3 regions of the Shewanella livingstonensis genome follow, and region 3 is predicted to be linked to each of the others. Evidence: predicted binding sites of a transcription regulator. Region 3 holds the regulator's gene; each other region holds the start of a gene.
The links. Region 3 encodes sigma-54, which starts transcription at its own class of promoters, with help from an activator protein. Its sites were predicted from a motif close to GTTGGCACGNNNNTNGNNT; they were not measured.
Positions count from the first base shown of each region.

Region 1: flgB (flagellar basal body rod protein FlgB) is a predicted target of sigma-54. The motif match lies at 948-966, and genes of this name have one in related genera.
Region 2: EGC82_RS13755 (nitrate reductase) is a predicted target of sigma-54. The motif match lies at 1,255-1,273, and genes of this name have one in related genera.

Region 1 covers NZ_CP034015.1:1,742,204-1,744,483, reverse strand. Annotated here, with positions in the region: gene flgD (flagellar hook assembly protein FlgD) at 1-73, opposite strand, end outside; gene flgC (flagellar basal body rod protein FlgC) at 97-513, opposite strand; gene flgB (flagellar basal body rod protein FlgB) at 516-914, opposite strand; gene EGC82_RS07565 (CheR family methyltransferase) at 1,051-1,884, opposite strand; gene EGC82_RS07560 (chemotaxis protein CheV) at 1,956-2,280, opposite strand, start outside.
Region 2 covers NZ_CP034015.1:3,185,032-3,187,311, forward strand. Annotated here, with positions in the region: gene EGC82_RS13755 (nitrate reductase) at 1-1,214, opposite strand, end outside; gene cctA (tetraheme c-type cytochrome CctA) at 1,504-1,839, opposite strand; gene EGC82_RS13765 (NAD(P)-dependent oxidoreductase) at 2,224-2,280, opposite strand, start outside.
Region 3 covers NZ_CP034015.1:4,406,664-4,408,943, reverse strand. Annotated here, with positions in the region: gene ptsN (PTS IIA-like nitrogen regulatory protein PtsN) at 1-330, opposite strand, end outside; gene hpf (ribosome hibernation promoting factor) at 333-620, opposite strand; gene EGC82_RS19205 (RNA polymerase factor sigma-54) at 645-2,129, opposite strand; gene lptB (LPS export ABC transporter ATP-binding protein) at 2,273-2,280, opposite strand, start outside.

The DNA of each region.
Region 1 (2,280 bases), 2.2 Mb from region 3:
TAGTAGCGCTGGTATTAGAAGCACTACTGGATTGTTGCGGTAAAGACTGACTGTAAGAATTAATGAGGCTCATTGTTACCTCCTTGAGTCATCATACTATTTACCCATCCTTAACGTCTGTTGCAACATAGATTTAGTCGCATCAGCCACCTGAACGTTCATTTGATAAGAGCGTGATGCAGAAATCATATCGGCCATTTCTTCCATCACATTGACATTAGGTTTGTAGATAAAACCATCACCATCTGCCATAGGATGGTCTGGCGAGTATTCTTTTAATAATGGTTTGTTACTTTCAACAATGCCTTTTACGCTAACACCAGGCGAACTGTTTTGTTGGCCATTGGCTTTTAGCATTTCAGCTTCAAAAACAGGGTGGCGTGCGCGATAGGTTTTATCGACACTGCTAGACACAGAATCCGCATTGGCAATATTACTGGCGGTAGTATTCAAACGCACTGACTGCGCAGACATACCCGAACCTGAAACATTGAAAATATTAAATAAACTCATGATTAATCACCTCGCAATGCTTTACGCATACCATTAAACTTTCCTTCAAGAAAGCCTAATGACATTTGGTATTCGAGCGCATTTTGCATAAATGCGGCTTGTTCTTTCTGTGTATCAACAGTATTACCATCACCAGTATCTGCCTGATTTGGCATACGATATTGAACATGTTGTTGACTCAACGCCGTTAAATCAAAATGTTTCTCTGTGGTTTGGCTCATACTCAAGCCCTTTTGATGTGAGCTTGCCGCTTGCATAGCAGAGGCAAAATTAACATCCTGTGCTTTATAATGAGGAGTATTGGCATTGGCGATATTACTTGAAATCACTTCTGCTCTTTGAGCTCGAACGCCCAAAGAATATTGGTGAACACCTAATGCATTATCGAAATTAATCGCCATAAAATTGCCTCCATCAGCTAACTGGTAGAAATAAAGCAAAGGTTATGCCAACAATTTAATTTTTAAACGAATAAAGGACAAAAACAAAAATGCCGACGAATGTCGGCATTGTAAATAGATTAAGCTATTACTTTAATTAGGTTTTCTTTTGATAATAAATACCAGGGTTACAACGAACCATATTAAATTCTTCGGTTAATCCGGCAAGAGATTCTGACGCACCCAAAAATAAAATACCTTTTGGATTAAGTGCGGCAGCAAATTGCCGCAAAATTTTGGTCTTTGCCTCTGGCGCAAAATAAATCAATACATTACGGCAAAAAATAATATCGTATTTACCTAATAAACTATAACTTTCAAGTAGATTGTGGGCTCTAAAGTTAACTAAACGCTTCACATTATCTTTTACTTTCATGTTGCCTGAAGGTAAAGCATCAAAAAACTGACGTTTACGCTCTTCAGACAAACCACGAGCAAGTGCTAAACCATCGTATTCAGCATTCTTACAACGCTCTAGCATAGAAGGTGATAAGTCTGTTGCCTGAATCGTCGCGCCGCCCGGTAAAGCGCCAGGTTTACGTTGTTGATATTCCAACACCGTCATGGCTAACGAGTAGGGTTCTTGCCCTGAAGAACATGCTGCCGACCATATTTTTAATGGTCTACCAAGCTTACTGTATTCTGGCAGCAGAGTATTGTGCAGTAACTCAAATGGATAACGGTCTCGAAACCATAAGGTTTCATTGGTGGTCATCGCATCTATCACTTCAGCACGCAGTTGACGCTCGATAGGTTTCATCGACTTTTTAACCACTTCAGACAAAGAAGGTAAATTATGCTTCCCCATCAAAGGCGCTAAACGACTGCGGACTAAATATTGTTTGTTCTCACCTAACACAATACCGCTATGCTGCTCTAAAAACAGTCTAAATTGATTGTACTCTGCTTCAGCAAGTGATTTATCTGTCACATTAACTTCCTAATATGTAAGCCTATGAACCCACTCTTTAATTGTTGCAATCTCTTGCAACAATTAAAGGTTTATAAACTCAAATGTTTGTTAACCGCTGCGGCTAATTCATCGGGGTTAAACTTAGCAATAAAATCGTTAGCCCCTACTTTTTGTACCATTGCTTGATTAAATACACCACTTAACGATGTGTGCAATACTACTTTTATATTCTTTAATTTTGGATCATTACGAATTTCAGCTGTTAAGGTATAGCCATCCATTTCAGGCATTTCAATATCAGAAATAATTAATGGGATCTCAACTGATACATCATCCATTTCTGCAGCAATACTTTTCAATTTTTCTAACGCTTCTCTACCATCTTTAGCGGTATCTATTTGCAGATTTAACGAC
Region 2 (2,280 bases), 1.2 Mb from region 3:
GGGTTGGTACCCATAATCCAAATCGCTTTAATTTTGCCCTCGGCAAGGGCATCAAACATCTCTACTGCTGCTAAGCCTTTTTGCTCGGCTACGCTGTCGGTTTGCCAGAAATCGGCTAATAACTGACGTTCTAAGTCTGAAAATCCCATATGACAGGCTAACTGAGTCGCTAAACCACCCACCTCACGCCCTCCCATCGCATTAGGTTGCCCTGTTAGCGAAAAGAAACCACTTCCTGGCTGTCCAATTTGGCCTAATGCAAGATGACAGTTAATCATCGCATTTGTCACATCGGTGCCTATGGTTGATTGATTAACGCCCTGACAAGATGCCGTAAGTACTTTTTTATGACCCGCGACTAATTGATAAAACTCAGTAAGCTCGCTAACAGGTATTCCCACTTGATTTGCGAGCTCGGCTAAATTTTTACTTAATTTTTGTGCTTGGGATACAACCGAATCGAAACCCTCGGTATGTGCCGTAATGTAAGCGTGATCAACACAATTTTGATCGGCTAAATAACCCAGTAAACCATGAAATAACGCCAAATCGGCGCCCGGTTTAATCGCTAAATGTATGTCAGCTTGTTTTGCGGTGGCAGTTGATAAAGGATCTATCACCACTAAACGGGCATTATTGGTTTTTTTAGCCGCTAATATTCGTTGAAAAAGCACCGGATGAGTCCACGCCGTATTAGCACCGACTAACACGATGACTTCTGCTTGTTCTAAGTCATCAAAGCAGCCTGGGACCACATCTTCACCAAAAGCGCGCTGCATAGCGCTAACCGCTGATGACATACATAAACGAGAGTTGGTATCTATATTGGCGGTTTTTAAAAAGCCCTTGGCAAATTTGTTGGCAACATAATAATCTTCGGTGAGTAATTGTCCTGAAAGATAGAGTGCCACCGAATCTGGGCCATGGTCTGCAATGGTTTGCGCAAAAGTTTCAGCAATTAAGGTGCTCGCCTTGTCCCAATCAAGTGGCATACCAGAACGAAGTGTAGGGTAACGCAGTACATTGGGTTGGGCTAAACTGTCGAGTAATCGCTCGCCTTTAGCACATAAATGCCCTTGGTTAGCAGGATGGTTAGTATCGCCAATCAATGTTAAATCAGCCACATCGACATCAATCCAATCAGCTTTAGTCGAAGACACGCTAACACCGCACCCAACACCACAATAAGCACAACTAGACTGGATTGCTGACATACATCTATCCTTTCACATTAACAATTTCATGATTAGATGACTGCGAAAGCCGTGCCAAAAAGTTAACATGCTGATTTACAATAGAAATAGAAATTCAGTTAAGTTTATTACATCAACATTTGCGCAACAAAAGTGCATAGCTGCGCCCTAATATTGCGCATCTTATTGAAATAGATAGTATTTACCTACTCACAAAGAGGTATTAATTTCAATTTAACAAGAGAAATGTTTGAAATCTAGAAACAAAAATACCGACAAAGATGTCGGTATTTTGTCTATTAACGATAGCTTATTTTGCAGTACGACCATCATCGTGACATGTATCACATGTTGGCTTTTCGCCTACTTTAGCTTCATGTGGTGCATGACAATCTGCACACATCAATACACCATCATGCGGCTTATGGTTTTCATCCATTTCAGCAAGTGTGCCATGGCAACTTTGACATTGTTCAAATTCATATGCGCCATCTTTAGATGGCTCACCATCGGCGTGACAGTTTTCACAGCCACCCATTTCAACGTGAAACTCTGCGAGCGTCTCATCAGCAGCAAATGATGCAGAAGACATCATCATTACCGCAAAACCAGCCGCAAACAATGCGCTTAGTAGTTTATTGTTCACTATTCATTCCTCCAATTTAGTGCACCCCCGCGTTCTTTTAATCTGACGCGGATCATCACACTGCAACACGACACTTTACTTATGGGGTTGTTTAACTATCAGTTTACAAATCAACCAAAATTGACCAGTAAGTATGAAGATAGTTAATCAATGTCATTTAAGCAAAATTAATTTAGATTGGGTAATGATAGCAGTGCTCGTTGCTTGAATATGTGCGCTACATCATGTAACTCAATGGTTTTTAGTCAACAAGTCAACTTGCCATCAGAAAAAAGCTAATACAGCAAAGGCTAATGTTTAATCAATTTACTGCTAATAAAAAGCCCCAACTAATATTGGGGCTATGTTGATGTAATCATATTTTACGACAATGGCTAGTTAATATTAACTGCGAGACTTTTCTAAGCGTGCTAGCAAGCTAGACGTATCCCAGCGGTTACC
Region 3 (2,280 bases):
CTGGCACTGATCTGCTGGTACTAACAAAGCAAATAAAATATCCACGGGCTGCTTATCTATTGCATCAAAGGCAATGGCTTCTTCACATTTAACAAATATCGCAATAGGGTGATCAATGGTCGTCAACCGACCATGAGGTATCGCAATGCCATTTCCTATACCTGTGCTACCCATTTTCTCTCTCGCTAATAGGCTTTCAAAAACCTCTTGCGAAGACAGGGTTGGGTACTGGGCAGCGACTAAATTGCTGATGAGTTCCAGTACTTTTTTCTTACTGCCCGGTGTGGCACAGGTAGTGCATTCCGGCTGCAGAATGGTACAAAGTTCCATCGTTAGTGTTTTGTATACTTCTCTTTGTGTTTAATTACCTGACGGTCGAGTTTATCGATCAGGGCGTCTATAGCAGCATACATATCATTACTTTCTGACATGGCAAAAATCTCTGCACCATTAAGGTTGATTTTAGCTTCTGCTTTTTGTTGTAATTTTTCTACATTGAGCACAACGTGTACATTATGGATCTGATCGAAGTGCCGTTCAAGCTTTGAAAATTTACCTTGCACGTATTCACGTAAAGATTCGGTTATGTCGACATGACGCCCAGTTAAATTTATTTGCATAAAAATTCCTCCATTACCTGTAGATTATAAACTCTTACGTTGGTTTGAGGGCGGGATCATCATTGCTTCACGGTATTTTGCAATCGTACGACGAGCAACGTTTATGCCCTGTTCTGCCAGAAGTTGAGCCATTTTACTGTCACTTAACGGTTTTTTCTGGTTTTCTGCAGCAACCAGCTTTTTGATAAAAGCACGAATGGCTGTTGATGAGCATTCCCCGCCATCATCTGTGCTGACATGACTAGAGAAGAAGTATTTTAGTTCAAATAGCCCACGAGGAGTGTGCATATATTTCTGTGTGGTGACACGCGAAATAGTTGATTCATGCATTTCTACCGCTTCAGCTATGTCATTAAGTACCATAGGCTTCATAGCTTCTTCACCATATTCAAAGAAGCCTTGCTGAAATTTCACAATGCAGTTGGCTACCTTGAGTAAGGTATCATTGCGGCTTTCGATACTTTTAATAAACCATTTAGCCTCTTGCAAGTGACCGCGAATAAATTGACTGTCAGATGAGCTTTTACTATTTCTGGCCATCGCGGCATATTGCTGATTAACGCCAATCTTAGGCATATTGTCTGGATTTAACTCTACAACCCAACGGCCATTTTTCTTTAGTACTGTGACATCTGGGATGACGTATTCGTCATCAATGGCGGTAATTAATAAGCCCGGACGGGGATTGAGTGACTGGATTAGGGTGATGGCATCACGCAATTCATTTTCTTTTAGCTTAGTTTTACGCATTAATAATCTGAAATCACGGCCAGCAATTAAATCTAAATAGTTTTTAATTAGCAGTCGAGCATTATCAATATGTGGTGTTGTATTGGCATATTGGGCTAATTGAATGATCAAACATTCACTTAAATCACGTGCAGCAACGCCAACGGGGTCAAAGTGTTGAATGCGTTTTAATACTGCTTCAACTTCATCGAGCTCAACATTTTCATCGCCCATGGCTTCGAGAATGTCTTCAGTGCTTTGGGTTAAATAGCCGCGTTCATCTATGGCATCAATAATGGCTGTAGCAATCGCCAAATCGGTCTCTGAAAATGGCGTAAGATTTTTTTGCCATTCTAAATGTTCATACAAACCTTCGGTAGTTTCACCTTGGAAAGGCATGTCATCATCGCGCATGCTCGCACTGCCTGAACCCGACATCGGTGAGGCGGTATAGACCTCATCCCATGTGGTATCCATGGCTAAATCATCCATGGTTTCTTTGGTCATGGATTCTGCTGTGTCGACTGTGGAGGTGTCTTTTTCAACATTGACTATGCTGTTGTCACTAAAGTCGGTATCAGCTTGGTCACGATGTTCTTTTATGGGATCTTTTGCTTCAGGAAACTCATCTTCTATTTCAAGTAATGGATTTGAATCCAATGCTTGTTGGATTTCTTGCTGTAGCTCCAATGACGATAATTGCAGTAAGCGAATGGCTTGCTGCAATTGTGGGGTCATGGTTAAGTGTTGACCCATTTTAAGTTGGAGTGACGCTTTCATTTACCGCTTATCCCTAGATGATTTCCATAAAAATGACAATCTCAAAAAATGTAATGGATTGCCACATACATCAATGACATTTAACCCTGTTTAGATATCGTTCAATGAAATGAGTTAGATAGACTAAAAGGCCAGTAAAGTAACTATAGCT